DNA from 4 places in the Lactococcus muris genome. Region 1 is predicted to be linked to each of the others. Evidence: predicted binding sites of a transcription regulator. Region 1 holds the regulator's gene; each other region holds the start of a gene.

Region 1 (7,495 bases):
CGTACAATACCTCGCTTTGCTTTCTCATCATAGGGTTGAATGTTAAGCCGTATTAAACTCTCACGCACCTGATTAACCAAGTCATCAATTTCTGGATTTTGAATATAAAAATCACGAATCGGAACTAAATCGTGAGAATTCTTACGGAAAAATCCTGTTTCTGTCCGTCCTTTCACACTACGGACAGGTACTTGCGCTTTATTGCGATATTGACTTTCCTGTTCTGCACCTAAGGTTTCGAGGACCGGAAAATCTGGCTTATGTGCATTTTTACGAAGCACATCGACAACCTGTTGGCGTTTAAAATGAAGCTGCGCAGGATAAGCCATATGACCAAAGTCAGCGATTCCTGTGCGCAAATAGGTCACATTCACATCCTGCACACGATCTGGAGATTGGCTGAGCCATTCTTCTACCTTTCCAAAGCCAAAATTTTTCCCGACTTTTAGAACCTTCATTTTTATCTCTTCAGCAGGTAAAGCATTTTCAACAAAAAAAGGGAAGTTATCTACTTTGATAACTCCTTGTCCTTCGTGTGTCAAGTCAACGACTTTTCCTTGGATAATTTCATTTTTCTGGAATTTTTTCATGATTTCATGATAGCATACCCGCTTGATAAAGTCCAATGATGTTTAAATGACAAGCACCTTAACAACTTCACGGAAATTGATTACAGTAAGCTTTTTGTTAACTTGCTAAATATCAAAGAAAGGATTTGTATTCACTTTACTTTCTATTATTTCAACATCTGTGGCAAAACTGGCTAATTTTTCAGCAACTTTTGGAACAAAGAGATGCTCCAAGTAATGTCCGGGATCAAGTCCGACAAGCCCTTGCGAAAGTTGGTCATGTCCAACATGGTAATAGATATCACCTGTAATGTAAAGATCCGCACCTTTAGCTTGAGCCTCTGTCCAAAATTTACCGCCGCTTCCACCACAAATAGCGACACGCTTAATCATCTGGCTTAATGAGCGGTCATAAGTCACCAAACGCAAATAGTCTAAAGCAAAAGTTTTTTTCATTTTCTCTGAAAAGTCCGCCAAACTCATCGGCTCAATATTACCTACACGACCCAAACCTTCTTCGGATAAAATTTCTGTATCCTTAATCTCTAAAAGCTCACAGAACCAATCATTAAGTCCCCCATCAACAACATCAATATTGGTGTGACTTGTATAAACAGCAATACCGGCTTTCGCCAAGTCAAGGACTATCTTTTCCTGACTGTCCGCATCTGTCAAATTCGCTAAGGGACGGAAAATGACAGGATGTTTCGCTAAAATCAAATCCACGTCTTTTTCAATAGCTTCCAAAACAGTTTGTTCTCGAATATCCAAAGTAACTAAAACTTTTTTTACCGGAGCATCAAGTGAACCAATCTGTAAACCTACAGGATCTCCTTCAACCGCTAAATCTTTCGAGCAAAACTCTTCGTACAAGGCCATGAAATCTCTGATTTTCATTGTAGGACTCCTTCTATCTTTTCTTTTTTAGCTTGAACAGCTGCGCGTTTCTCATGGTTTTCAGGAAGTCGTTCAAGTATTTTCTTTAAAGTACTGAGCTCTTTATTCCATTTTTTACGGAAGACCTCTGATTTTTCTTGCGAAAGATAAGGTCCAAACTCAAGCTCTGTTTCATTCAGCTCAGATGTGCCATGCTCTGCCACAATAATTTCATAGATTTTTCCTGCTTCAAGAAGAATCTTTTCTGACGAAATTACAAAATCATGCGCGACAAGCCACGAACGAAGACTTTCTTCATGATTATTGGGCTGCAAGATAAGTTGCTCCACTTGACTCAATTTATCTTTACCCTCTTCAAGGATTTCCGAAATTAAAAGTCCACCCATACCCGCAATCACGATACTTGAGATAGCATCGCTTTCTTCAAAGGCAGCCAAACCATTGGCTAATCTGACCTCTATCTTATCTTGCAAGTTCTGCTCAGACACATGATTTTTAGCAATCTGAAATGGGCCTTTAACCACTTCGCCTGCGATTGCAAAATCAATCTTTTTTTGCTGAATCAAATAGGTTGGGAGATAAGCATGATCACTGCCTACATCCAAAAGACGGCTGTCAGATTTAACGAGATCAGCAACAGCTTGTAGACGTTTTGAGAGTTTTACTTCAGTCATTCAAGTTTCTCTTTCCAAATTTACAGTATTCAAGGACAGGACATTCTTCACACTTTGGTGCGCGCGCCGTACAATGATAACGTCCAAAAAAGATGAGGTGATGATGACTTTCCACCCAGCGTTCCTCAGGAATGAGCTTCATCAACTTTTCTTCGACTTCCAAAACGGAGGCTTTCTGTGACACGATATCTAAACGCTTTGAAATCCGTTCTACATGGGTATCAACAGCAATTCCAGGTATACCATAAGTTTCTCCCAGAACGACGTTTGCTGTTTTTCGGCCAACACCAGGCAAGGTTTGTAATAATTTTTTATCTTTTGGCAGTTCGCTATTAAAGTTTTCTACCAGCATCTGAGAAGTCTTTACAATGTTTTTCGCTTTCGTTTTGTAAAGTCCAATTGTTCGGATACATTGTTCAACGTCTGAAATGTCTGCCTGTGCCAAACTTTTAGGGTCAGGATACTTCGCAAAAAGACCTGGTGTCGCCTTATTTACGCCCTTATCTGTGGCTTGTGCAGATAAGATAGTTGCAATCAAAAGTTGAAAAGGTGTTTCCCACTCCAGCTCTCCGTGTGCTTCCGGAAACATGTTTACAATGATATCTAAAGCTTCTAAAAATTTTTTCTTACTTAGCATATTATTTTCCGTTCCAAGGACCATCCATTGGGATATAAAAATCTGTATTTTTTTGGTTCTGTGTAGCTTCTACACGCTCTGCTTTACGCTGCTCAATAGCTTGTGTACTCATTAAGCCTTCGTTACGCCAGTTTCGCAAAATCGCTTTGATATAGTTGAGCGAAACTTTTCGATTAATGACTGCTTCACGAAGAGCAAGTTTAATCAACTCTGCATCATAATTATCTTCAAAAAGCAGGCTGCGCAGTTCTTCACTTTGCATTGGTGTAATCATACCCATCTCTGCTTCAAAAATATTAACTAAATCTTGAAGTTGCCCCGTGTTTTGTATATTAGAAGTATCTTCTGCTTGAATTTTTGGTGTCAATCCTTCCAATTGATCCAGCTTTTTAAGTGCAGGAGTAACATCAAAAATCGTTTCTACATCCCCTGAAATTTCCAATAAGGTAACTTTCAAAGAACCAAAATCTTGCAAATTATCAATACTGTGGTTAACATCTGAAAGTTTCTTTCCTATCTTTGTAGCAATTTCACTGGGCGCACTGTCACGATTTTCATACAGATAAAGCCAAACCAAAAAGTCCCCCGCTGAGGGGAAAAGTTGAGCAAAATGCTCCAACATAGCATGAGGAAGTATGATGTGTCCAGCCATATAGTTTTCATAGTAGGTCATGCTATTATTTTATCACATTTCATTGTTTTCTTCCTTTTCTTCTATGAGACAAGCATGGATAAAAAGGGAACTATAAAATAATTCGCATTATCCAGAAAGAATTGTTTGACAATTTATCCTAAAAAAAGTAAAATATTCACAAAGACTATGTAAAGGAGATAACATGGCTGGCTCCCAAGTTAATAAACAACTACCTAAGGCAACTGCAAAACGTTTGCCTCAATACTACCGTTTGTTCAAACTTTTAGTTGATGAACAAGTGACGCGCACAAACTCGCAGCTTATTTCTGAAAAAATTGGTGTAGATGCAGCAACGATTCGGCGAGATTTTTCACTTTTTGGTGAACTGGGACGGCGAGGTTATGGCTATGAAACACGTGCTTTGCGTGACTTTTTTGGAGAACTACTTGGACAAGACCGTGAAACCCATATTGCCCTTGTAGGAGTCGGCAATCTTGGACGGGCCTTGATTAACTACCAATTCCAAAATCGCAATAAGATGCGTGTTACCCAAGCTTATGATGTACCAGAAAATCCACTCGTAGGTACAACGAGCGCTACAGGTGTTCCTATCTACGATATTGCAGATTTCTCAAAACATGTCAAAAACTCAAAAATCAAAACAGCGATTATTTCTGTAAATAAAGAAAATGCTCAAGAAGTTGCAGATATCTTAGTAGAGTCCGGAATCAAAGGTATTCTTAATTTCTCACCTTTACGCCTGCATGTACCAGATGATGTCGTAGTACAATCTATTGACTTAACCAAAGAACTTCAAACCCTCTTGTTCTTCATGTCACATAAGGATATCAAATAAAAAGCTCAGATAATTTCTAGATGGCTTGTTTGTCCGAACTGCTTGAAGTGTGAGGGTATCAATGCACAAAACATCACTTAAAAAATACAGCAGCACTTGAATAAACTGCTGAAAAAGTCGGGAAATTCATTTTTCCCGACTTTTTTATACGACAAGTTCTTGTATTTAAGCAAAACAATATAAGTTTTTCAGTAGTCTTACACTCTGTCTCTATATTTTTTAATGGTCCAATAGACCCTCTTCTCTGAAGCTGAGATAGGTATTGTGTCCTGTAATAATGTGGTCTAAAAAATGAATGCCTAAGTTTTCGCAAACCTCCTTAATTTTCTTGGTAAAGACTTTATCCTGCGGACTTGGCTGAGTTATACCTGAAGGGTGATTATGTGCAATAATAATTCCGACAGCAAGATTTCTAATTGCATAATGCAAGATCTCACGTGGATGAGCAATTGAATGGTTGACTGCTCCGATGAAAATCGTTTTTTTCTGAATGATACGGTTTTGACTGTCCAAGTAAATAGCAACTAAATTTTCCTGATCAAAAGAAGCCATCTCATCTACCAAACTCATCCCCAGTTGTTGAGACCCCATCACTTGCCCATAGCGCTTTCTTTGTGTTGTATGAATCCTCTTTCCAAGCTCAATCATGGCTCTTATTTCAACTGCTTTTACTTGACCTATACCTGATATTTCCTTTAGCTCTCCCACTGAAGCACGGCGAAACTCCTCTAAATTGTCAAAAACACTCAGCACACGAGCTGCAAGTTCCATGACATTTTCTTTTTTACTACCTGTTCTCAATAAAATAGCTAAAAGTTCCTGTTCATTCAGCTTTTCAGAGCCAAAAGCTAATAGACGTTCACGGGGTTTCATAGGATAATTATCTTCTCTTACTTGATACATGTCTTCTCCCTATATACCTGTACGTAAAAAACGCTTGAAATTCACCTTTTCTTTTATCACAGAACTTGGATTTTCTCCATAAATCCCTAGGTTTGTCCCTTCACTCTTTAACTTGTCCCAAACACTAAGAAACAACCTCAAGAAACCATAATTACAGATACGCTGGGAAGAAAAAACTAAAAAAAAACAGAAAATGCTCAATGTGGCATAGAAAGCCATCATCTTGAGCATTTTTCTGTTTGACTATTGAGACCTTAGCCGCTTAAGAATATTAATTTCTTATTCAACAGTTACGGCTTTAGCAAGATTACGTGGTTTGTCTACGTCAAGACCACGTTGTACTGTTGCATAGTAAGCAATCAATTGTGTCGGTACAACCATTGAAATAGCTGAAAGATAAGGGTGAACATTATTGATGACAATATCATCATCTTCACGTGCTACAGCTTCTTCTACAATCGTAATCGCTGATGCACCACGTGCCACTGTTTCCATGACATTTCCTCGTGTGTGTGCTGCAACTTCTTCATTATTTGAAATCAGCGCAATCACAGGTGTACCATTTTCAATCAAAGAAATTGTCCCATGTTTAAGTTCTCCAGCAGCAAAGCCCTCACATTGGATATATGAAATTTCTTTTAGTTTCAAGCTAGCTTCCATAGAAACAAAGTAATCTTGTTTACGACCAATATAGAAAGCATTTCGCGCTTCTGGCAACAGTTTTGCTACTAGGTCTGAAATCATTTCTTTCTCTGAAAGCGTGGACTCGATAGATTGAGCAACGAGTGAAATTTCCTTGACTAAATCGAAATCAAGCGCCTTAAGATTTTGGTCGGCGTCACCTACAGCCTTAGCTAAGAAAGCTAAAGTTGCAATCTGCCCTGTGTAAGCTTTCGTTGAAGCAACTGAAATTTCAGGTCCAGCACCAATCAACATTGTGTATGTTGCTTCACGTGATAATGTTGAGCCAGGTACATTTGTTACAGTCAAGCTTGGATGACCCAGTTCATTTACTTTTACAAGTACTTGACGACTATCCGCTGTTTCACCTGATTGTGAAAGGAAGATAAACAAAGGATTTTCACTCAATAATGGCATACCATAACCCCATTCAGAAGCAAGGCCAAGTTCAACCGGTGTATTTGTCAGCTCTTCAAGGATTTGTTTAGAAGCATAGCCTGCATGAAGTGATGTTCCAGCTGCGATGATGTAGATGCGGTCCGCTGCTTGAACTGCTTTTACAATGTCTGCATCAACAGTAACTTTTCCATCTTGATTCGTATAAGTAGAAACGAGTTTACGCATCACGCTTGGTTGCTCATCAATTTCTTTGAGCATATAGTAAGGATATGTTCCTTTACCAATATCTGAAAGGTCAAGTTCCGCTGTATAGCTTTGACGCTCTACTGTATTTCCTTCGTAATCCATTACCTCTGCCTTATCTTTAGTCAAGATAACGAGCTCTTTATCATGAATTTCCATAAATTCAGATGTTTCACGAATCATGGCCATTGCATCAGAGCACACCATGTTATAGCCTTTTCCTAGACCGATAAGTAAAGGAGATTTGTTTTTCGCAACATAGATTACATCAGCATCTTCTGCATCCATGAGAGCAAAAGCATACGAGCCTTCAATAATAGACAAGGCTTTTTTAAATGCTTCAAGTACAGAAAGTCCATCTTCTTCCGCAAATTTAGCGATGAGGTGTACGGCAACTTCTGTATCTGTTTGTCCCTTAAATGTATCATTTGCAAGGTATTCTTCTCTAATCTCTGAGAAATTCTCAATCACTCCATTGTGTACCAAAACGAAACGTCCTGAAGTGGAAGTATGAGGATGTGCATTATCTTCGGTCGGTTTACCATGTGTAGCCCAACGTGTATGACCAATCCCCGCTGTTCCAGTAACGTTGTCCCCTGTTTTTGCTTCTAAGTCTGCAATGCGACCGACTGATTTTACAAGGTTAGCTTTTCCAGAATCATCGGTCACAAAAATTCCTGCTGAATCATAACCACGATATTCAAGTTTTTCAAGACCTTGCAACAGAATGTCCGTTGCATTACGGTTTCCAACAACACCTACAATACCACACATATTAATCTCTCCATTAGCTAAATTGGTATAGCTACTTTTTCTTTATTTTTTCGTCAATAAAAAAATGATAATACAATGTTTTGCATTTGTCAAGAATAATAAATCTTTAATTGGTATAGTTGATTATAAGCAAAAAAATAAATCTTTCGATTTACTTTAATTGCAACTTGACTAATTCTTTGTCCACCTGTGCGAGTACCTTTTCTAAGTCTTCTTCATTGTTGACGA
Region 2 (7,495 bases), on a different contig from region 1:
CCGTAGAAATCGATTCAGTACCTGAAAGATAAATCTGATCTAGGCCCATCACTTGACTAACAATAAAAAAGAGAAGCGTACTGATTGCCGTTGGTATCAGAAAGACTCGGGCTGCATCTTCTTTTTTATTTGGTGTCTTTGCACGTATGGTAAAGCTGTTTTTATTGTTTTTAACAACTTCAATTTCTTTTTCTCTTGCTAAATCTAACTGCTCATAAAGTTCCTTAGGGAGAAGTATTTTTTTCATATCAACTCCTTTTCCAATCAATTCTCATGCGGTACTCCCCGATGGGAATATCATTCTGACTTAGGCGATATTTCAACTTCACATGGTTTAATCCCTCATCCATATGAAAGCCATCTGTCACAATTTCTAAGCGCCCTAACCCCTCATAGATTGTGTGTGTGGACATTTCTTTATGAAAACGCATGACTACCGGCTTTTCAGCATAGCGTGTCATACTTAACTCTTTTTCATCAAATTTTATTAGCACTTTTTCTTCTTCAGCATTTTTATAATACAATGCAATTTTACTTCCTAATTTTTTAACTTCTCCATCAAAAGTTTCACGAATAAATTCTTCTTGTCCATCAATAATAATGCGATTCCGAATAATAATTTCCATAAATGTTATTTTACTATAACTTGCATTATTAGTAAAATAGCAATTTGCAGTAAATTCCGTTATAATTAAATTATAGTAATGCAAGAGTTTTCACCCAGATATTGACTGCTTTTGGTAACTCTTGTTTGAAAAAATTGCTTTAAAATCAATGGCTTCCACAAAAAACTTTACTTACAAATGCAAAGGAGGTTTTTATGGCTCATCTCGAAAAAGTCTTTCGTGATCCTGTCCATGACTATATTCACGTAGAAAACCAAATTATATATGACTTAATCAACACTGCGGAATTCCAACGTCTGCGCCGTATCAAACAACTTGGAACATCTTCATATACTTTTCACGGTGCTGAACACAGTCGTTTTTCTCACTGCATGGGTGTTTATCACATTGCAAAAACTATAACAGACTGGTTCACAAAGAGCTACCCAGAAACGTGGAATCCTGAGGAAAATCTCGTTACCCAATGTGCTGCTTTATTACATGATGTAGGGCACGGCGCTTATTCGCATACTTTTGAAAGTCTTTTTGCTACAGATCATGAAGCGATGACCCGGGAAATTATTACCGCACCCTCTACTGAAATTAACGCTGTATTACGCAAGGTAGGGCCCGACTTTCCTGAACAAGTTGCTTCTGTTATTTCACATGACTATCCAAACCCTCAGGTTGTCCAACTTATCTCTAGTCAAATTGATGCTGACCGAATGGATTATCTTTTAAGGGATGCTTATTATACTGGCGCAGTTTATGGACAGTTTGATCTGACAAGAATCTTGCGTGTTATTGCTCCTCATGAGGATGGAATAGTTTTTAGAGTTTCTGGTATGCATGCCGTTGAAGACTATATCGTCAGTCGTTACCAAATGTATATGCAAGTTTATTTTCACCCTGCCAGTCGTTCAATGGAGGTTATCTTGCAGAACTTGCTTCAAAGAGCAAAGGTTTTATACCAGTTAGATCAAGAATATTTTGCTCAAACAAGTCCAGGACTGGTACCTTTCTTTGAAAATAGACAGAGCTTACATCACTATCTTTCTCTAGATGATGGGGTAATGAATACTTATTTCCAATCTTGGATGTCTAACGCAGACGATACCTTGTCTCAGCTTGCCAGCATGTACATCAATCGCCATTTGCTCAAATCAATGGAATTTACCCAAGATCAAGAACAACAACTTGATCTCTTTAGCTCAGAGGCTCCTCTTTTGGATCAGCTGCGAGAACTTGTTGAAAAAGAAGGATTTGATCCACATTATTTTACAGGTACACATAACAACTTTGACTTGCCTTATGACTTCTATCGTCCAAATTCTAACAAACCACGCACTCAAATTGAAATATTACAGAAAGATGGCAGCTTGACTGAACTTTCCGAAGTATCACCTATCGTTGCTAGTCTTGCTGGTACAATTCACGGAAACAGTCGCTTTTATTTTCCGAAAGTCATGCTGAAAAATCCTGAATTTAACCAATTGATCCGTACAAATCTTTAAATCAAATTAGAAAAGAGAAAAAACAAATGATTAAACTTATTGCTATTGACATCGACGGTACTTTGTTGGACCCTGACCGTAAAATTACACCTGAAGTTAAGCAAGCGATTGCTGATGCAAAGGCCGCTGGAGTAAAAGTTGTTATCACCACAGGCCGTCCACTCATGGGTGTTCAGAATATTCTTGAAGAACTTGAATTGACAGACTACAGTGACTATGTCATTACCTATAATGGTGCCCTAGTCCAGCGTGCAACGGGGGAAGAATTTATCATGGAAACTTTGGAAGCTGAGGACGTCTTGGATATCGATGCCGCGGCACGCAAGATTGGTGTCCATATGCATGCTATTACGAAAAAAGGGATTTATACAAGTAATCGTGATATCGGAAAATACACTGTGCACGAAGCATCATTAGTCAACATGCCTCTTTACTTCCGTCAACCCGAAGAGATTGCTGCGCTTGAAATTGCTAAGGTGATGATGATTGATGAACCTGATATTTTAGATAATGCCATTGCTTACTTGCCTTTTGAGTTTTTTGAACGTTATAACATGGTGAAGTCAACACCTTTCTATTTAGAATTTATGAATAAAAAGGCGAGCAAGGGGAATGCCGTCTTGCATTTAGCCAAGAAGCTTTTCCTAGATGTTGATGAGCTCATGGCTATTGGAGATCAAGAAAACGACCGTTCTATGCTTGAAGCTGTGGGAAATCCTGTTGTTATGGAGAATGGTAAGGAGGAACTGAAAAAAATCGCCAAATATGTCACTAAGTCTAACGCCGAGTCTGGTGTGGCCCATGCGATTAATGAATGGGTTTTGAAAGACTACAAGTGAGCTCCTTGAAGAAGCTTTATGTGGACCAATACCTCTGGTAATATTGGGAGCACTGTTCAGAGTGGTCCTTGGTGAAAAGAATAGTCCCAATATTTTGCAGTAAGAAAAAACGCCTAAGCCATTAAAATGTGGTTAAGCGTTTTTGTTTTGCTGTTTTACCTAAAATCAGTTTCTTGCTGCCTATATAACTCTTTGCTTTTAGCCCCTTCTTTTAGTAAAAAAAGTTGGGTCGGCTGCACGTTCTCTTATCAGCACCTTTATCTTTTCATCTGGCAGGTGGAGTTCTTCCGCACAGCTTTGTGAACAACAGCCCTCAAAGCGCTCTGCACAGTTTGAACACTGAATAAACAAGCGATGACAAGCTTTATTTTTACAGTTTGTATGTCTGTCGCAAGCTTCACCACATTGAGGACATGTCGAAAGAATATCATCCGTGATACGTTCTCCCATACGTTCATCAAAGACAAAATTTTTGCCAATAAATTCAATCGGGAGATTCTGCTCTTTTGCTTTGCGTGTATATTCAATAATGCCGCCCTCAATGTGGTAAACATTTTCAAAGCCCTTGTGCTTCATAAAAGCACTGGCTTTTTCACATCGAATACCACCCGTACAGTACATTACAATATTTTTATCTTTGTCCTCTTTCAACATGTCGACAGCCATGGGCAATTGTTCCCGAAACGTTGCAGATGGAACCTCCAATGCATCCTTAAAATGCCCCACTTCATACTCATAATGATTGCGCATGTCCACAAATATTGTGTCTTCTTTTCCAAGCATTTCGTTAACTTCTTCTGCCTTAAGATAATGCCCTACATCTGAAGGATCAAATGTCGGATCGTCAATACCGTCTGCAACGATTTTGTCGCGAACCTTCATTCGCAGTACCCAGAAGGATTGTCTATCGTCAGCAATTGCATAATTAAGACGAATCCCATCCAATTCAGGCGCAGCTTGATAAAGTATGGTCTTGAAAGCCTCTAAATTTGCAGTTGGTAGGCTGATTTGAGCATTGATTCCTTCAGCAGCGATATAAATACGCCCGAAAACTTTCAATTCCTCAAATTTTTTATACAAATCATCACGAAATTGTTGAGGGGCACTGATATTAAAATATTTATAAAAAGAAAGCGTGGTGCGAGGCTCTGTTTCAGCTGCCAAACGCTCTTTTAATTCTTTATTTGAAATTTTATTGTGTAAGATAGTCATGTTCCTATAGTAGCATAGCTCCATTTTCTTTTTAAGCAATGCGCTTGTTTTTTAATGAACAAAGTTTGTTTTAAGTCAAATACCGCTCAACGGACTTTTTCTTGCTGCCCCTATCAGAACAAAATTGGCTAGAAACCATAATAAAAAAACTCCTCTTACGAAAGAGTAGTTCCATTTTCTTCTTTATCAGCAAGCTCCTCTAGCTTTCGCATGCGACTCATCAGCTGTCTTTCTCCCAGCAAAATAATGAGTAAAAGCAAGCCCCATCCTGCCAATATACCAGCTGTTCGCATCAATCCATCCCCATGATAAGTTAAAAAGGCACGCCCAGGACGATTATTATCCACATAAACTTTTATTTTATCATCTATCGTTCCAAGTTTCCTAAAATAAGTGTCCAAAGGGCGTACTTGATATTCTATACCCTCAAAGGTATAATTGACCTCTTTAAAACCCTCATCACCTCGGACAATAATGCCACTTACTTCTGTTTTTATAACATTTTTGTTGGCCATATGAACCCCAGTAAAAACGAGAGCGCCTGAGAGCAATGCTAAACCAACAACGAATAAGAGAATTCTTGAAATCCCTTGAAATATTTTTACTGTATTCTTCATATACAACCTATGTAATTTCTAATAATAATTTTAGTCTCTTCCATTATGTCAAAATTATCATTAGGACTCTAGGCTGACCTTTATTTTATTATGACAACCTTATGAACGTAATTTTATATAAAAATGAGATATTTTAACGGAATAGAGTAGGTTCTGCACAGCATTTGGGACGAAATCACTGGAAAATCAGCTCTTTTTCATTGCTTTTTTGTCATTTTTCTGCCCTCAAAATTCAAAGTGGGCTAAATGTTCAGCAGGATAGTCTTTCATTAACTAATGAAAACGTTAGCATTGGTGCAGCGGTTAAATTTTCAGTTGGGACGATTAGAACTTGTCTTGCGCTTCTGTTATAATTTAACTATGAAAAAATTAGCACTGCTTTCAGATTTGCATTTAGATGTTAATGAATTTACAGATACTGAAATCAAGGTTTTAGTTGATACTTTACAGAGTCAGGATGTAACAGATTTGCACTTTGCAGGCGATATGTCCAATGACTATAAAAAAATCACCAAGCCCTTTTTCGATAAATTATCTACTGTTTTCGACATTAGTCACAATCTTGGGAATCACGACATGGTACATTTATCTGAAGAAGAAATCAACGCACAAGACTTTTCTCTCAAATATTTTGGTGATAGTCTCCTCATAGCTTTTCATGGCTGGTATGACTACTCTCTTGCTGACAATTATTCTTACGATAATATTCTTGCCTTTAAAAATAATTTTTATTTTGACCGCAAAATCCAGCGCAAATATAACGATCCACTAACGACTAAAAAAAGTCTTCACACCTTGGAAAAGATTTTACAAAGCTTAAACTTTGACGGCCGTATCATCATAGCCATGCATTTTGTCCCACATAAAGCTTTTTCTATTAATACAGCTTATAAAAAGTTTGAACGCTTCAATGCTTATCTTGGCTCTCAAGCTTTCCACCAACTTTTTACCCAGTATCCTCAAATTACAGATGTCGTCTTTGGTCATGCGCATCATCGGATTTCTACTCAAACTATAGACGGGATTACCTATCACTCACGCCCTTTAGGTTATACTTACGAATGGCAAATGGTCAGCGATTTCCTCCAAGATTATCCCGAATATCAGATAGAAGAACACTATCATTTGCGTAAAAGATATCAGGCAATCAGGTCGCTTGATAGCTGGCAAAATTATCGTGAACAGAATCTGTCAAAGGAGTTTCTTAGTAGCTTAAGTTTTTTTGAACTGCCAAGCTGAGTTCAGAAACTTTTTGAATATTATGCTATAATGATAAGCGAGAACTTTGAATTTTGGAAAGTTGGTGAAGCCTTGAATCTTCCGAAAGAAGGCGACCTTGTCACGATTCAAAGCTATAAACATGATGGCAGTTTACATCGTACCTGGCGAGATACGATGATACTGAAAACAAATGAAAATTCAATTATTGGTGTAAATGACCACACACTTGTAACCGAGTCAGACGACCGTCGTTGGGTCACACGTGAACCTGCAATCGTTTATTTCCACAAAAAGTTTTGGTTTAACATCATTGCTATGATTCGTGAGGAAGGCGTCAGCTATTACTGCAACCTTGCGAGCCCTTTTGTCTTGGACAATGAGGCCCTGAAATACATCGACTATGATCTCGATGTAAAAGTATTTAAAGATGGCGAGAAAAAACTCCTAGACGTTGAGGAATATGAACGTCACAGGAAACAAATGAACTACTCTCCTGAGATTGACTACATTTTGAAAGAAAATGTAAAAATTCTTGTTGATTGGATAAATAATGAACGTGGACCTTTCTCCAAGGAGTATGTTGACATTTGGTACAATCGCTATCATCAATTAAAAAAATAGTCCAGATGGACTATTTTTTAATTAATCGCCAATCAAGTCACGTTGCCGATAAATAAACATGCCAATCAGAGCAAATATTACTGCTAAAGCAAGTATAAATACAAAATTGCCCCAGTTCATTGTTTCGACCGGAAGTCTTGAAATATGGTGGAAAATATTAAAATTATTTAACCAAGCGGGGAGATTCAATATGTTGCCAATATAACTCATGAAGAACGCAAAGCCGAGATAAACCCAGATCAGCGCGCTAAAACGTGGAAGCACGGCCATTAGAAAGCCTAAAATCCCAAGGACAAAGAAAATCCCAACAGTCCAAGACATCCCCGCTGCAGCTACTTTAGCAAAACTGAACGCATTGTCATTATTGGCTTGGGAGAGATAGATGCCAAGCACAACAGCAAACTGAGCAAGAGCGCCTAATATCCAAGAGATAATCATATAAGTTACATAAACTTTATAACGGCTAATCGGCATGGCATAAAGTAGTTCTTGTCGATTTTTTCGTTCCTCTGTTACCATCCGCATCAGTGAAGTAACCGCAAAGCAAGCAACCATTACCGCACAAATCATAAATATTGTTGACATAAAGCTTTCAATCATGGCTTTACTTGCCGCCCTGCTGGTTTCGTTTGCCAGATGAGGGTCAATGTTAAAGAGTTTGGATATGGTTGGACTGGATTCAACAAAACCGCTGATTTGGTCAATCATTGACCCATAGGTGATTCCCAGCACAAAAAGCCCAAAAATCCAACCGATACTGGCTGTACGTTGTTGTCGAAGTGTAAGTCCTGTAAAACTGAGTAAGCTTTTAGAAGCATGCGCTTTACCGTTCACCTCCGGAATATAGCCCGCATTGACATCTCGTC
Region 3 (7,495 bases), on a different contig from region 1:
TAGCACAATTTTAACATTTTCTCTTTCACTTTTTTGCTCAAATGACTCACTCTTTCATTGAAAACTAAAAGAGTAAAAAGAAAAATCCTACTTGAGGATTTATTTAAAAGCATTTTCTAGTGTTTCAATGACCGCCAGAATTTGCTCATCTGAAACTAACTTTTCTTCACCGTGGACTAAAGAGTTATAGGCTGAATCATAAACACGACCGTAATCCCCAGAAACTGTCGGGATTGTCTTTGCGATACGATCGCCGTTTTGGTTATAATAAGTTAATTGTGCGAAGTCTTGAGGTGTATCGGCACCAAAACCTTCGTCTCCTGGAACTATTCCTGCCTTGAGATCATTTTCCTGCTGATCAACATGCTCTTTAATTAATGTTCCCCTAGAACCATAAATCACCCATTTTGGACGACTGACAGCAGCTAGTTCTGTGGCTTGCACAGTTGCTCGGAAATTTTTATAAATCAAGTTGACAGAGAAGTAGTCATCTGTAGCAACCGCGTCACGTGTAGAACGTACGTCGTATTGAACGGTTTCAGGTTTACCAAAGAGTGAAACCATCTGATCCACCAGATGGACACCATGGCCGTACCAAGCACCGTCGAAATTCTCTCCCAGACTTGCATCTGCTGGACGATAGTGATCCATTGTTACAGTTAGGTCAATCAAATTCCCTAAATAGCCTGTTTCCAAAACCTTTTTAACCGTCAGAAAATCGCTGTCAAAGCGGCGGTTTTGGAAAGGCATAAAGAAGAGATTTCTTTCTTTGGCAAGTGCAACCAGTTCTTTGGCCTGCTCTAAAGTTTCTACCAGAGGTTTATCGCAGATAACATTTTTTCCTCCAAGCAGCAGTTTTTTACTGGTTTCATAGTGGGCAGAACCGGGGGTGACAACAATAACTAAGTCAATGCTCTCGTCCTGAATAATGTCGTTAATATCTGTTGAGAAGACTGTACCATTTGCCTCAAGCACAGCTTGCTCAGGACGTTTGCCTAAGGTACGATTAACGATGCGCGAAATGTTGAAGTGGTCACGAATTTTAACGTAGGGGATGTGATAACGATTGGTTGATTTGCCAAAGCCGATATAGGCGATGTTTAATTTTTTCATGCTTTTTTCTCTTTTTTCTTTTGAGACAAATATTGTTTTTTTAATGCCTCAATTTTGGCTAATTTGTCAGTCTTAGTTTTTGAATTTTTTTCGTGGAATTTTTGGACAGCAGCTTGTCCCTTATAATCTAGCTGGTATTTTCCCATGACTTCCTTTCCTTAACTTTTAGTTTACTGGTCGGCGCTCAAAAGCATCAGACGAGATGCCTTTGCTTAGGATTTTTTTCGCCCACTCTTTCGCTGAAAACAGTGAATGATCTCGATAGTTTCCACACTCTTTTTCTGAAACACCAGGAACATCGTCCCAAGTAAAGCTATCTCCCGCAAGCTCTTCCAAAGAAGAAGTGATAACTTTGGCAATTTGTTCAGAACTGGGTTGGCCCCACATAATCATGTGGAAACCCGTGCGACAGCCAAACGGTGAGAAGTCAATCATACCATCAATACGATCGCGGATTAAACTTGCCATTGCGTGTTCAATGGTATGTAAGCCACTTGTTGGTATTTCTCCATGATTGGGCTGGATAAAGCGAACATCAAAGTTTGTGATGCTATCCCCTTTAGGTCCAGTTTCTGTCCCGATTAAACGTATATAGGGTGCTAAAACTTTTGTATGATCAAGTTGGAATGATTCGACTTCAGCCATTGTTTTTCTCCTTTTTCCTTATTATTTATGAACAGTAAAAAATTTTAACTTTTTATTTGATAATTTGTTCCTATTGTAGTGTTCTCATCTTTTAGGCTCTGCCTAAACAAACACCCTTATTATAACACATTCCAGCTTAAGTGTTTTTCATCTGGACTTTTTGCAGTTTTGATTATTGGATAAGACCAGCATGTATTGTTTCACGTAAAACAATGGCAGTGCATTTTAAAGGGGATTTCTTTGTCCAAGTTTTCCGAAAAAACTGTTGTATAATTACTAAATAGTTTTAACTTAAAAGAGAGAGATATTTAAAAAAGACGGGAGAATATACTTAAAAATAGTCTAAAATACTTGACGAGGGAAATACTGTGTTCTGTAATCAAGTAATACAGCAGGGTAAATTTCTCCTTTTTTCTGCTGCAGCAGAAGTTGTAAACGATTTGACTGCTGTTGATTAAAAAGGAACAAAGCAAGCCTTTGCACTATCTTTAGCAGATGTGGTAAAACTTTCCCAACCGAGCAGCGCATTTTCTAATCATGCGGAGCGTGTGACAGGTGGGCAAGGTGATAATCATGGCTGGTGGCTACGTACTCCTGGGATTTCAGGTGATGGCTGGCGTGTGGATGTTGCGGCTAATGGGCGGGCTGGTCAGCTTACTCGCACTGGTCATGTAGACCTTTCTTTAGCATTTATGGGCGTCCGTCCAGCACTTATTATCTACCAGCCAGAAGCTTAAAGAAATCATTTAGCCCTTCCTCTAAAATTCCTGCATTTCAGTGGTGAAACGGGTGAGATGCGGGAAACACCTGTTCTTTGTTCTTCCAACATCCGCGTTCTCCTTCTACACTTCCGAACCAAATTTTTTCGTCTCCTTTCATAAAGTGATAGAATAAAGCGAGAAGTAAAGAAAAGGAGAATTTATGGCACTTACAGAAACTTACACTCTTTCAAATGGTATGGAAATTCCCAAAGTTGGTTTTGGGACATGGCAATCAAAAGATGGCGAGGAGGCCTATCAATCGGTCAAAACGGCTCTAGAAGTTGGTTATCGTCATATTGATACAGCTGCCGTTTATGGCAATGAAGAATCCGTGGGACGTGCAATTAAAGACAGCGGGATTGCACGTGATAAATTGTTTATCACCACAAAGCTTTGGGATCTTGGAACAACTGAAGATGCAAGAGCGGCACTTGATGAAAGTTTAGAAAAACTCGGCTTAGACTATGTTGACCTTTATTTGATTCACTGGCCGAATCCTAAAGCCTTCCGCCCTAATTTTGCTGAACGAAACGCAGCTGTCTGGAAAGCGATGGAAGATGGCGTGAAAAATAATAAAGTGCGTGCGATTGGTGTGTCAAACTTCCATCCCCGTCATTTGGAACCATTACTTGAAGTTGCTGAGATAAAGCCTGTTGTTAACCAAATCATGGTCAACCCCTCAGATCAGCAAGAAGAGGTCGTTGCTTTTAATAAAGCACACGATATCTTGACAGAAGCTTACAGCCCACTCGGTACAGGCAAAATTTTTGCCATCACTGAACTTGCTGATATTGCAGATAAATATGAGAAAACAGTGGCACAAGTCGTTTTACGTTGGAGCCTACACAAAGGTTACCTCCCATTACCAAAATCTGTAACAGCAAGTCGTATCAAAGAAAATGCTGACATTTTTGATTTTGACTTGTCAGATGAAGACATAGCCTTTATCGACAGTCTTCATGGCAAAGCGGGCCTTGCTCGAAACCCAGATGAAGTCAATCATTAATAGGTATATCCTGAAAAAGTACACCAAATTGAAAGATTTGAGTGTCTTTTTTTATAATTTGCAGAATATGTACAATAAGAATAAGGGAATATTAAAAGAATGTTTTATTTTAAAAAAAATATTGCCAAAAGAGAATGAAAGCGCTATAATATACTTGATAAAATTTTCACAAAAGGAGAAACAATTAAGTATGAAAATTGGTGTAATTAAAGACCCAAAACAAGGTGAAGCACGTGTAGGGATGACCCCAGAAAACGCGAAAATTCTCGTTGAAGCAGGGAACGAAGTGCTTGTTGATAGAAATGCTGGTGCGGGTTGTGGTTTTACAGATGATCTTTACGAGGCAGCTGGAGCTCAAATCGTAGATACAGAAACTGCTTGGGAAGCGGAGCTCATCGTTAAAGTTAAGGAACCGATGGAATCTGAATATAAATACTTTAAACCAGGTCAAATTATCTGGGGCTTCCTTCATCTAGCAGCTAATAAAGCCTGTGTTGAAAAAATGATGGAGGTGGGTGTAACAGCTATTTCTGGTGAAAACATCTCCATCAATGGTGTTCTGGAGTTGCTCAAGCCAATGTCAGCTATTGCAGGACGACGTGCAGTAAACATTGGACAATATTACCTTGAAAAACAGCACGGCGGTGAAGGGATTCTCTTGCCAGGTATCGCGGGTATTGAAGCTGGTACCGTTGTTATTTTTGGCGGTGGAAATGCTGCAGAAAATGCTGCTGATATAGCAGTAGCTTTAGGCTGTAAAGTTATCATCATCGAACTTGGAGATGCTCGTATCGCGCAGCTTAAAGAGCGTTATGAAGGAAAAAACGTTGAGATTGTCAAGTCAACAACAGAAGCTTTAGAAGAGAATATCAAACTTGCAGATATCTTTATCTCAACAATTCTAATTCCAGGAGCCAAACCACCAAAATTGGTGAAAGAGTACATGGTCAAGTCAATGAAACCTGGTTCGGTCATTGTTGATATTGCTATAGACCAAGGAGGTACAGTGGAAACAATAGATCATGCAACGAATCATGCAGATCCTGTTTTCATTAAGCATGGTATTATTCACTATGCAGTACCAAATATGCCTGGTGCAACACCACGTACAGCGACCATTGCCTTAGCTCAAGGTAACCTTTCTTTCCTCAAAGAAATCTCTGTTAAAGGTCTGGATGAAGCATTGAAATCAAAAGAACTCCTTTCAGGCCTGAGTGTCTATAAGGGGAAAGTAGTTTCCAAGCCTCTTGCTGATTCAATAGATGTTACTTATACAGAATTTTAGAAAGGGTTTGAGGAAAGAGAAGATGACAAATTTAGCAAGTCTGCCTGTTACGATTAAAGATATAAAAAAGGCTCAAAATATTGTAAAACAGTATGCGCGTGAAACACCATTGATTCAGTCGATGTTCTTAACTGCTAAAACAGGTGGAGAGGTTTATTTGAAGCTCGAAAACATGCAGTTAACAGGCTCATTCAAATTCCGTGGCGCTTTTAATAAAATTGCGCAGTTGTCTGAGGAAGAAAAAGCGCGTGGTGTTATTGCTTGTTCAGCTGGTAATCATGCACAGGGTGTTGCTTTGACATCAAAACTTTTAGGAATTAAGAGCATCATTGTCATGCCAAAGGGCGCGCCACAGGCAAAAGTAGATGCCACACGTGGATATGGGGCAGAGGTGATGCTTGAAGGTGAGCAATTTGATGACTCCAAGGCTTTCTGTGAAGCCTATGCTAAGGAAAACAACATTACTTACATCCCACCTTATGATGATACAGAAGTAATGGCTGGTCAAGGAACAATAGGTCTGGAAATTTTGGATCACCTTTGGAACGTGGATACAGTTTTGGTTCCTGTAGGTGGCGGCGGCTTGATATCAGGTGTTGCTGTTGCCTTAAAATCTTTCAATCCAAATATTAAAGTTATTGGTGTACAAGCTGAAAATTGTCATGGAATGACAGCATCGTTTAGGGCACGTAAAAAAGTTTATCACGATGAAGCACCAACGATTGCAGACGGCTGTCACGTTGCTTATCCAGGCGAATTGACATTTGAGGTTGTTAACCAAATTGTTGACAATATGGTTCTGGTTTCAGAAGCAGAAATTGAGTTGGCGATTAAAGACCTTATTCAACGTACGAAAATCGTTGTAGAAGGTGCTGGCGCTCTTACAACTGCAGCGATTCTTGCGGGGAAAGTGGATGAATATGTGAAAGACAAGAAGGTTGTTTCCATTGTATCTGGTGGTAACGTTGACTTGGCACGTATAGAAGATATCGTTGATCACTTTCTGATTGCGAATGATGAAGAACAGTAAATCTTAACATCTTAATTATCCATAGGTAAAAAAGCTCTGTAATTCAGGGCTTTTTACGCATATTTCAGTCTTTTTTTAATTGTGCGATAAATTACTTGAAATCACAAAGTTAACAAGATTGTATAATTTAAATTAAAATATGAGCAAACAGTCCAAAAAATCTTGCAAGAGTTTTTGAAAAGTGTTAAACTAATTGTAAACGGTTACAGGAAATGTAGCCGAAAAGTGAAAGAAGGTTGTAAAAATGACTTCAAAAGTTTTAACGGAGTTCCTCGAAAATGGGCTTGGAAACCTAAAAGAAAAAGGTTTGCTCAACACAATTGACGTGCTAGATAGCGCCAATGGCCCAGAAATTACAGTTGCAGGCAAGAAGATGATTAACCTTGCCTCAAACAATTATTTGGGGTTTGCTACACGGCCTGAACTTATTCAGGCAACAAAAGATGCAACAGACAAGTATGGAGCTGGTGCAGGGGCTGTACGTACAATTAATGGAACGCTTGATATTCATATTGAGCTTGAGAAGACCATTGCCGAGTTCAAAGGTACTGAAGCTGCGATAGCTTTTCAGTCTGGCTTCAATTGTAACATGGGAGCCATCAGTGCAGTTATGAAAAAAGGAGATGCCATCCTTTCAGACGAGCTTAACCATGCTTCAATTATTGATGGCTGTCGTCTCTCAGGGGCTAAGATTATTCGTGTTAAACACCAAGACATGGCTGATCTTGAAGCGAAAGCAAAAGAGGCAACAGAATCAGGCGAATATAATAAAGTAATGTACATCACAGACGGTGTATTCTCAATGGATGGTGATATTGCTAAACTTCCAGAAATTGTAGAAATTGCTGAAAAATATAATCTAATCACTTATGTTGACGATGCACATGGCTCAGGCGTTATGGGTGGTGGTGCCGGTACTGTAAAACATTTTGGATTGCAGGATAAAATTGACTTCCAAATCGGTACTCTCTCAAAAGCAATCGGCGTAGTTGGGGGATATGTTGCAGGATCAAAACTTTTGGTTGACTGGTTGAAGTCACAAGGGCGTCCTTTCCTCTTCTCAACTTCATTGACACCTGGTGCAGCCGCAGCTGCAAAAGAAGCCTTTGTATTGATGCATGATCATCCAGAATATGTAGAGACACTTTGGGACAATGCGAAATATTTCAAAGAAGAATTACAAAAAGCTGGTTTTGATACAGGTGTATCAGAAACACCAATCACACCTGTAATCTTGGGAGATGAAGCAAAAACACAAGAGTTTTCTAAGAAACTGATTGAAAATGGTGTTTATGTGAAACCTATCGTTTTCCCAACTGTACCACTCGGAACAGGTCGTGTTCGTGCAATGCCAACAGCAGCACATACTAAAGAGATGTTAGACCAAGCAGTTGCTGTCTTTGCCAAAGTAGGGAAAGAGATTGGTTTAATCTAAGCTCTGTCCTAGCAAAATTATTCCTATCGTAACTAAACATATATCAAATATATTGGAGAAAATAAAATGAAAAAAGTACTCATCACAGGCGCACTTGGACAAATTGGTTCAGAATTGACGGAACGTCTTCGCAATGATCTTGGAGTTGATAATGTTATCGCAACTGACATCCGCGAAGTTGAAGGAAATCCAGTTGTGACAGATGGACATTTTGAAATCT
Region 4 (7,495 bases), on a different contig from region 1:
CTTCTCAACAGATTTGCACTCATTGGGTCAATTTATCCAAGAAGGTACACGTTCTGTATTTGAAACAGCTATCCGTGTTGAAAAACCACGCAAGAATATCACTATCCCTGAGCTTGAAGCAGATCTTGATGGTCTTGGCTATTTGCAAGGTAAAGATGTTGACTTCGTCAATAAAAAAGCAGCTGATGGTGTGCTCCTTGCTCATACAGATGGTGGTGTGCCAAACATGATCGTTACTTTGCCTGAGCAAGATGAATTCACTTTAGGTTACACTATCTACTTCTTTGAGCTTGCAATTGCAATCTCTGGTTACTTGAACGGTATCAACCCATTTGACCAACCAGGTGTTGAAGCTTACAAACGTAACATGTTTGCGCTTCTTGGTAAACCAGGATTTGAAGAATTGAGTGCAGAATTGAACGCACGCCTTAATTAAGGAATAATCCTATAAAAAGTCATTATTCTTTGAATCATGGCTTTTTTACTGCTCTTGGGGAAGAACTCTATCAGTGTGCTATAATAAAGCAATGAGAGTTGTAGCAGGAAATTACGGTGGTAGACCACTGAAGACATTGGCAGGAAAAACAACGCGTCCAACGACGGACAAAGTCAAGGGTGCAATTTTTAATATGATAGGCCCTTATTTTGAAGGTGGTCGGGTCTTGGATTTGTTCTCAGGTTCAGGTTCACTTGCTATCGAAGCTGTCTCACGTGGGATGGCCAGTGCTGTAATGGTTGAAAAAGACCGTTCAGCACAGTTGGTGATTGCAGAAAATATCAAGATGACAAAAGAAGAGGAAAAATTTCAACTTTTGAAGATGCCAGCAGAGCGTGCCTTAGCTCGTCTTTCTGGACAGTTTGATTTGGTTTTGCTTGATCCTCCGTATGCGAGAGAAAGTATTGTTGCTAATCTAGAAGAAATGCAGAAAAAAGACTTGTTGGCAGATGACGTTATCGTTGTTTGTGAAACAGATAAAGAAGTTACACTTCCGGAAAGAGTGGGACAACTGTCCTTGCGTAAAGAAAAAGTATATGGAATTTCAAAGGTAACCATCTATGAAAGATAAAATCGGTTTATTTACGGGTACTTTTGACCCAGTCACAAAAGGCCATCTTGATATCGTTGAACGTGCCAGCAAGCTTTTTGACAAGCTTTATATCGGTATTTTTAAAAACGAAGCTAAAAATCCTTTGTTTAGTTTAGAAGAACGTGTAGCCCTCATCGAAAAAGCCTTAGCAGATTTACAATTAACTAATGTGGAAGTGATTGCACATGCGAATGATTTGACTGTGAATATTGCGAAGGAACTAGAAGTAACGGCACTTGTGCGTTCCGTTCGCAATGCGGCTGATTTAGACTACGAGAAAAATATGATTTACTTTAACCGTGAAATGACGGGAGTGGAAACTATTCTATTGACCGCAAAACCAGAACTCGAAAATATTAGTTCTACACGGATGCGTGAGCTCTATCACTTTGGACAAGACCTAAGCCAATGGCTGCCAGAAAATGTTATTAAAGCACTGAATGGAAAAAAATCAAATGAAAAATGAAGATGTCAAAAATAAACGTAAGCTCAAACTTTTTTTATCTATAGGAATTCCGCTTGTATTTATCATAGGGCTGTTTTTCCCTTTGCCGTATTACATTGAGCAACCAGGTGGAGCAATACCGGTCAATCAAATGGTTGAAGTTTCAGGGACAAAGGATGAACATAAAGGAAATTTCTACCTGACTACGGTTGAAATGGTTCGAGCTAATGCGGCGAATATGCTTTATTCGATGTCTGATCCATTTGCTACTGTTTTAAGTAGCCAAGAAATGACAGGAGGATTGACAAACCAGCAATTTGACTTGGTTAATCAATTTTATATGCAGACTGCGCAAAATACTGCGATTTATCAAGCTTTCAAGCTGGCGGGGAAGCCTTATGAAATGAAGTACCAAGGAGTTTACGTACTTAGCATAAGTGAGGATTCAACTTTTAAAAATGACCTGCAGCTTTCTGATACGATAACAGAAGTTAATGGTAAAACATTCAAGTCTTCAGCAGACATGATAAAATATGTTGCTCAACAAAAGGTGGGCGATAATGTAACAATTAAATATACACGGATGGATGGTAGCCAACATGAAGCAACTGGAAAATATATTAAGTTGAGCAATGGCAAGACGGGCATTGGTATCGGCTTGGTTGATCATACAGAGGTTGTAACTCATCCTCAAGTAAAAATTGATGCAGGCTCGATTGGTGGTCCAAGCGCTGGAATGATGTTTACTCTGGAAATCTATAGTCAGATTACGGGCAAAGATTTGCGGCGAGGCAGAGAAATAGCAGGTACTGGGACGATAAACGAAGACGGAAGTATCGGTCAGATTGGTGGCGTTGATAAAAAGGTTGCAACAGCCAGTCAAGAGGGAGCTAAAATCTTCCTCTGCCCAGATGAAACAGCTGAACAGGCAAAAGCCTCTGGTACAACGAATAACTATACAGATGCCGTAGCAGCAGCTAAAAAGTTGAATACAGACATGAAAATCGTACCTGTCAAGACCATCCAAGAGGCCCTAGATTATCTTGAAAAATAGGTTCTGTGTACTCTATGGTGGTAGCTGAAAATTTATTGCCACTTTTTGTAGAGAAAGCGGAGAAATTCGGGAGCTACAATGTTTTTCGTGGTGAGTAGCCACACTAAATGTTATAGCGACCAAATAAACTAAAAAAAGCTGTGGATAACAGCTTTTTTTGGTTTAATATTGGTCTTGCAAGAGCGCTTTAAGCTCATCAATACTTGGTTGACGTGGGTTACCTGGTGTGCATTGGTCATCGTAAACAAGGTTTGCTAACTTATCAAGTTCGCGTTCTAAATGGTTTTTATCGACACCATTACCTGAAAGTGTGATATCAATATCAATGCTGTCTGTCAATTTCTTGATTTCCTTAATAAGCTTGTCAACCAGTTCGGCATTGTCTTTGCCTGTTAAACCAATATAGCGTGCAATTTCGGCGTAGTCTTCTTGGGCACGATAGATTTCATAACGTGGATATGGTGTACGCTTAACATTTCCTGTTACAGCGTTAAATTTGATAACGTGCGGCATAGCGATAGCAATAGCTAAACCATGTGGCAATTCAAACTCGCCGCCGACTTTGTGCGCTAAGGAGTGGTTGATACCGAGAAATGCATTAGCAAAAGCCATACCAGCTAAGGTTGCAGCGTTGTGCATATTTGCGCGTGCCATCTGTCCTTCTTTGGAAGGTTTTGAAGGGTCATAGTGGTAAGAAGTGGTTAAATTTTCAAAGATTAATTTGATTGCACGAAGTGATAGAGGTTTAGTATAGTCTGAAGCCATGACTGAAACGTAAGATTCGAGTGCATGACTGAGTGCATCGATACCTGACCAAGCGACTGTACGTTTTGGCACAGTCATAACAAACTCAGGGTCAACAATGGCCACTTGAGGTGTAAGTTGATAATCCGCTAAGGGATATTTAACATGTGTTTCGTCATCAGTGATGACAGCAAATGGTGTTACCTCAGAGCCTGTCCCCGAAGTAGTTGGAATACATACCAGTTGAGTTTGGTCTTGATGTGGGAATTTGACGATACGTTTACGGATATCGATGAATTTTTGGGCCAGTTGCTCAAAAAGGGCTTTCAATGCGATATCGTCATTAAGGTCAACTTCCCCGCGAACGGAATACTCATAAATCAAACGGCCGATTTTGGCTGCATCAAGCGGAGAACCACCACCAAGAGCAATAACGGTATCTGGTTTGAAGTCATCCATTTGACGTGCAATCTCGATTGCCTGAGATAATGTAGGGTCTGGTTTTACAGAACCGTAGATAGTTGTTTGTACCTGTGTGTCACGAACAGCGAGTTGCTCAAGCATGTGATCAACAAAGCCAAACTGTAACATCCCGTGATCTGTGACAACAAAGGCACGTTTTATATCAGGCATTTCTTGCAAATAAGAGATTGAGTTGTTTTCGTAGTAGATTTCTTTTGGCAGACGAACCCATTGTGGGCGATTACGACGACGTGCCACTGTTTTAATATTCAATAGATCATATGTACTCAAGTTGTGTGAAATTGAATTTTTACCCCATGAACCAGTTCCGAGCGTCAATGATGGACGCATTGCATCAGTATAAATATCGCCAACACCGCCAATAGAGTCAGGCTGGTTAACCAAGATACGTGCAGCACCAATGGCATCTGCATATTCTTTAACAAATGGATCATCCTGAGCACCAATTTGGATGGCAGCATTGTGCCCTGCGCCCTGATAGTCTAAAAGTTTTTGAACGATTTCGATAGCATTTTTACGTGAGGTAGATTTGTAGAGGGACAGAAGTGGACTGAGTTTTTCAGAGGACAGTGCTTCTCCGATATTTTTTTCATCAAGTTCAAAGAGTAGGACATCTTTGCCCTTAGGGACTTTTACGCCAGCTTGTTCAGCAATCCAAGGTCCAGGACGTCCAGCAACAGGACCCGTTACACCAAAGCCTTCGCCAGCACGTTCAACAAAGACAAATTTTTCAATTGCTTTATAGTCTTTCTTAGGTACTTTATAAGCACCGTGTGCCTGGAGTTTTTCAAGAAACTCATCATAAATTTCTTCAGCAATAACAGCAGAATTTTCTGTGGCACAAATCATGCCATTGTCAAAACGCTTAGAGAGCAGAAGGTCTTCAACAGCGCGATCGACATTTGCGGTTGCATCAACAAAGACAGCACCATTACCTGCACCGACTCCTAGTGAAGGATTACCAGATTTCAGAGCGGCATTAACCATTCCTGGACCACCTGTGGCTAAGATTGAAGCAATACCCTGATTCTGTATGAGTGCTGTTGTATTATAGAGACTAGGTTCTTCAATCCATTGGATAAAGTTTTCTGGAGCTCCTGCTTTCAGAGCAGCATCATAGACGATACGTGCAGCATGTGAAGAGCAATTTTGAGCTTGTGGATGGAAGGCAAAAACGATAGCGTTGCGTGTTTTTGCCGTTAAAAGTGATTTGAAGATAGTTGTTGAGGTAGGGTTAGTCGTAGGCACAATCCCGGCAAGGACACCAAGAGGAGCTGCGATTTCAACTGAACCGTTAACCTTGTTTTCGCTAATTACTCCAACAGTTTTATCGTTTTTTATTGAGTTATAAACAGACTCTGAAGCAAAGCGGTTTTTAGTATCCTTGTCTTCAACAATGCCGCGACCAGTTTCCTTATGTGCTTCGTGAGCGAGTTCCAGAGAATGCTCACTAGCTGCCAAAGCCATAGCTGCAACAATTTTATCAACCTGTGCTTGAGTATAACCTTCAAAATGCAGAGCGGCTTGATGGGCTTTTTTCACAAGAGTATCTGTGTATTGCTCTGCTTTTTCTAAGAGTACAGCCTTATCAGTTGCTGTTATTTCTTTCTTCGTCTTTGTGTTTGGGGTTGTCATATAAAATTTCTCCTTTGTGAAATTTATCACGTTATTATTTTAACAAAGTTTGAACGCGGTGTCAAATTGTATTGTGCAAAAAAATACAATGTTGTGTTAGCGAAATAATATTCACATTTTAATGATAGAAAAACCGCCTTATTTGGCGGTTTGGTTTAGAGGGTTGGAAGGACACAAGTGCCTTCTGGACTATAAAAATCTTTTTGTTTCAGTGTAAGTAGTCCTGTTGTACGATTGCGGCGGAAAAGACTAAGGTTATCGCTGTCTTGATGGGCCACGATAATAAAGTCTTCTGTGCTATTGAAGTTAAAGTCGCGAGGTGTTTTACCTTCTGTTTTTACAATGTCTTCCAGAGTAATTTTCGTTCCTAAAGGACTGACACTGAAGACAGCGATTGAATCATGCCCGCGGTTTGAGGCATAGAGGAATTTACCATCAGATGAAAGACGCAGCGCAGCAGCGCTTTTGACACCCTCAAAATCAGCAGGCAGTGTACTGAGGGTTTCTAGAGCTGCAAAACGTCCTTTTTCTTCATTGTAGCTAAGCACTGTTACAGTGGAAGAAAATTCACCAATAGCATAAGCAACTTTACCGTTAGGGTGGAAGGTCAGGTGACGAACGCCAGTTCCAGTAGGCATGCGATATAGGGTAGCGATAGAAAGCTTGCCATCTTCCCCCACAACGTCATATACAGTGATTTCGTCCGTTCCTAAATCACAAGTAACCAAGCGACCATCTGGTGTAAGATCTGCATAGTGAACATGTGGGCGTTCTTGACCTGGGTGTCCGTTTGAGCCTTCCCCTTCATGTTTTACAGTATCTGTTAAAAGGAGTGAACCATTTTTTTGGATTTTATAGACACGAATTTCTCCCAGATGATAGTTGGCACCATAAACAAGACCGCGTTTATCGTCAACAGAAACATAACAAAGAGGGGCTCCAACACTCGTGACATAATTTAAAAGTTCTGCTTTCCCCCTTTTATAAGTTAAAGCGGCGATGCCACCACCATTTTCATCTGCAGCACAGCTATAGAGATGCTGTTTCTTTCTATCTAGAGCAATATAGGTCGCATTTTGAACATGTGCAACTTCTTTTAGATTAGAAAGTTCTTCCTTGACAACATCTAAGTCGAAACTGTATATTCCCTTTGATTCACGTTTAGTATATCCACCCACTAGAATTTTTTCCCGCATAGTTTAGCTCCTTTTACATTTAATATTCGTATAATTATTTTATCATAAAGGAGCGTTTTCAGGAAGTTAAATCTCTCACGTTTTATGCATCTACGAGAAACTTAGGTAAAAAAGAGGACTTGCAATATGAGGAAGATTAGTATATAATATTACTGTTGCTCTCGGGCGATAATCTCACATTTTGACTTGACGATGTCGTAGTGCACAGGTGTAGCGGCATAGGGTGAGAGTCAAAAGAGGAAAAACTATTTTAAAAGGAGACATTAATATGTCAGTTATTTCAATGAAACAACTTCTTGAAGCTGGTGTTCACTTCGGTCACCAAACGCGCCGTTGGAACCCAAAGATGAAACCATACATCTTTACAGAACGTAACGGTATCCACGTTATCGACCTTCAAAAAACAGTTAAACTTGTTGACGATGCTTACAACTATGTACGTAACGCTTCAGCTGAAGGTGCTGTAGTCCTTTTTGTTGGTACTAAAAAACAAGCTTCAGAAGCTGTTAAAGAAGAAGCACTTCGTGCTGGTCAATACTATGTAAATCACCGTTGGCTTGGTGGTATGCTTACGAACTGGAACACTATCCAAAAACGTGTGGCACGCCTTAAAGCAATCAACAAAATGGAAGAAGACGGAACTTTCGATGTTTTACCTAAGAAAGAAGTTGTCCTTTTGAACAAAGAACGCGAACGTCTTGAAAAATTCATCGGTGGTATTGCTGACATGCCTCGCATCCCAGATGTGATGTACGTTGTTGACCCACACAATGAACAAATCGCTATCCAAGAAGCTCAAAAATTGGGAATTCCAGTTGTAGCTATGGTTGATACAAATGCTGACCCAGAT

Evidence for each region. The regulator Rex, encoded in region 1, represses fermentation and respiration genes when NADH is low (regulators of the CRP and FNR family bind a similar motif). The targets are predictions, from matches to a motif close to TTGTGAANTANTTCACAA.
Region 2: the regulator Rex is predicted to act here: its motif matches at 4,215-4,232, upstream of trhO (oxygen-dependent tRNA uridine(34) hydroxylase TrhO).
Region 3: the regulator Rex is predicted to act here: its motif matches at 3,680-3,697, upstream of ACGHCK_RS06780 (alanine dehydrogenase).
Region 4: the regulator Rex is predicted to act here: its motif matches at 5,464-5,481, upstream of adhE (bifunctional acetaldehyde-CoA/alcohol dehydrogenase).

What each region holds. Positions count from the first base shown of each region.
Region 1 is NZ_BAAFQO010000002.1:132,331-139,825, reverse strand. It holds gene rlmD (23S rRNA (uracil(1939)-C(5))-methyltransferase RlmD) at 1-590, opposite strand, end outside; gene ACGHCK_RS01895 (Nif3-like dinuclear metal center hexameric protein) at 696-1,466, opposite strand; gene ACGHCK_RS01890 (tRNA (adenine(22)-N(1))-methyltransferase) at 1,463-2,140, opposite strand; gene nth (endonuclease III) at 2,133-2,777, opposite strand; gene ACGHCK_RS01880 (DnaD domain-containing protein) at 2,779-3,450, opposite strand; gene ACGHCK_RS01875 (redox-sensing transcriptional repressor Rex) at 3,614-4,267, shown strand; gene radC (RadC family protein) at 4,487-5,170, opposite strand; gene glmS (glutamine--fructose-6-phosphate transaminase (isomerizing)) at 5,450-7,267, opposite strand; gene ACGHCK_RS01860 (deoxynucleoside kinase) at 7,419-7,495, opposite strand, start outside.
Region 2 is NZ_BAAFQO010000004.1:119,347-126,841, reverse strand. It holds gene ACGHCK_RS03820 (DUF998 domain-containing protein) at 1-247, opposite strand, end outside; gene ACGHCK_RS03815 (YwiB family protein) at 249-626, opposite strand; gene ACGHCK_RS03810 (HD domain-containing protein) at 821-2,119, shown strand; gene yidA (sugar-phosphatase) at 2,146-2,958, shown strand; gene trhO (oxygen-dependent tRNA uridine(34) hydroxylase TrhO) at 3,157-4,170, opposite strand; gene ACGHCK_RS03795 (hypothetical protein) at 4,326-4,787, opposite strand; gene ACGHCK_RS03790 (metallophosphoesterase family protein) at 5,148-6,026, shown strand; gene ntdP (nucleoside tri-diphosphate phosphatase) at 6,099-6,629, shown strand; gene ACGHCK_RS03780 (ABC transporter permease) at 6,651-7,495, opposite strand, start outside.
Region 3 is NZ_BAAFQO010000009.1:82,510-90,004, reverse strand. It holds gene ACGHCK_RS06810 (ABC transporter ATP-binding protein) at 1-1, opposite strand, end outside; gene ACGHCK_RS06805 (Gfo/Idh/MocA family oxidoreductase) at 100-1,113, opposite strand; gene ACGHCK_RS06800 (hypothetical protein) at 1,110-1,259, opposite strand; gene ACGHCK_RS06795 (S-ribosylhomocysteine lyase) at 1,279-1,758, opposite strand; partial or broken gene ACGHCK_RS06790 (hypothetical protein) at 2,241-2,495, shown strand; gene ACGHCK_RS06785 (aldo/keto reductase) at 2,680-3,525, shown strand; gene ACGHCK_RS06780 (alanine dehydrogenase) at 3,716-4,810, shown strand; gene tdcB (bifunctional threonine ammonia-lyase/L-serine ammonia-lyase TdcB) at 4,833-5,840, shown strand; gene ACGHCK_RS06770 (glycine C-acetyltransferase) at 6,085-7,275, shown strand; gene ACGHCK_RS06765 (L-threonine 3-dehydrogenase) at 7,342-7,495, shown strand, end outside.
Region 4 is NZ_BAAFQO010000012.1:65,540-73,034, forward strand. It holds gene ACGHCK_RS08200 (glucose-6-phosphate isomerase) at 1-436, shown strand, start outside; gene rsmD (16S rRNA (guanine(966)-N(2))-methyltransferase RsmD) at 528-1,067, shown strand; gene coaD (pantetheine-phosphate adenylyltransferase) at 1,057-1,554, shown strand; gene ACGHCK_RS08215 (SepM family pheromone-processing serine protease) at 1,544-2,587, shown strand; gene adhE (bifunctional acetaldehyde-CoA/alcohol dehydrogenase) at 2,750-5,449, opposite strand; gene ACGHCK_RS08225 (lactonase family protein) at 5,605-6,645, opposite strand; gene rpsB (30S ribosomal protein S2) at 6,914-7,495, shown strand, end outside.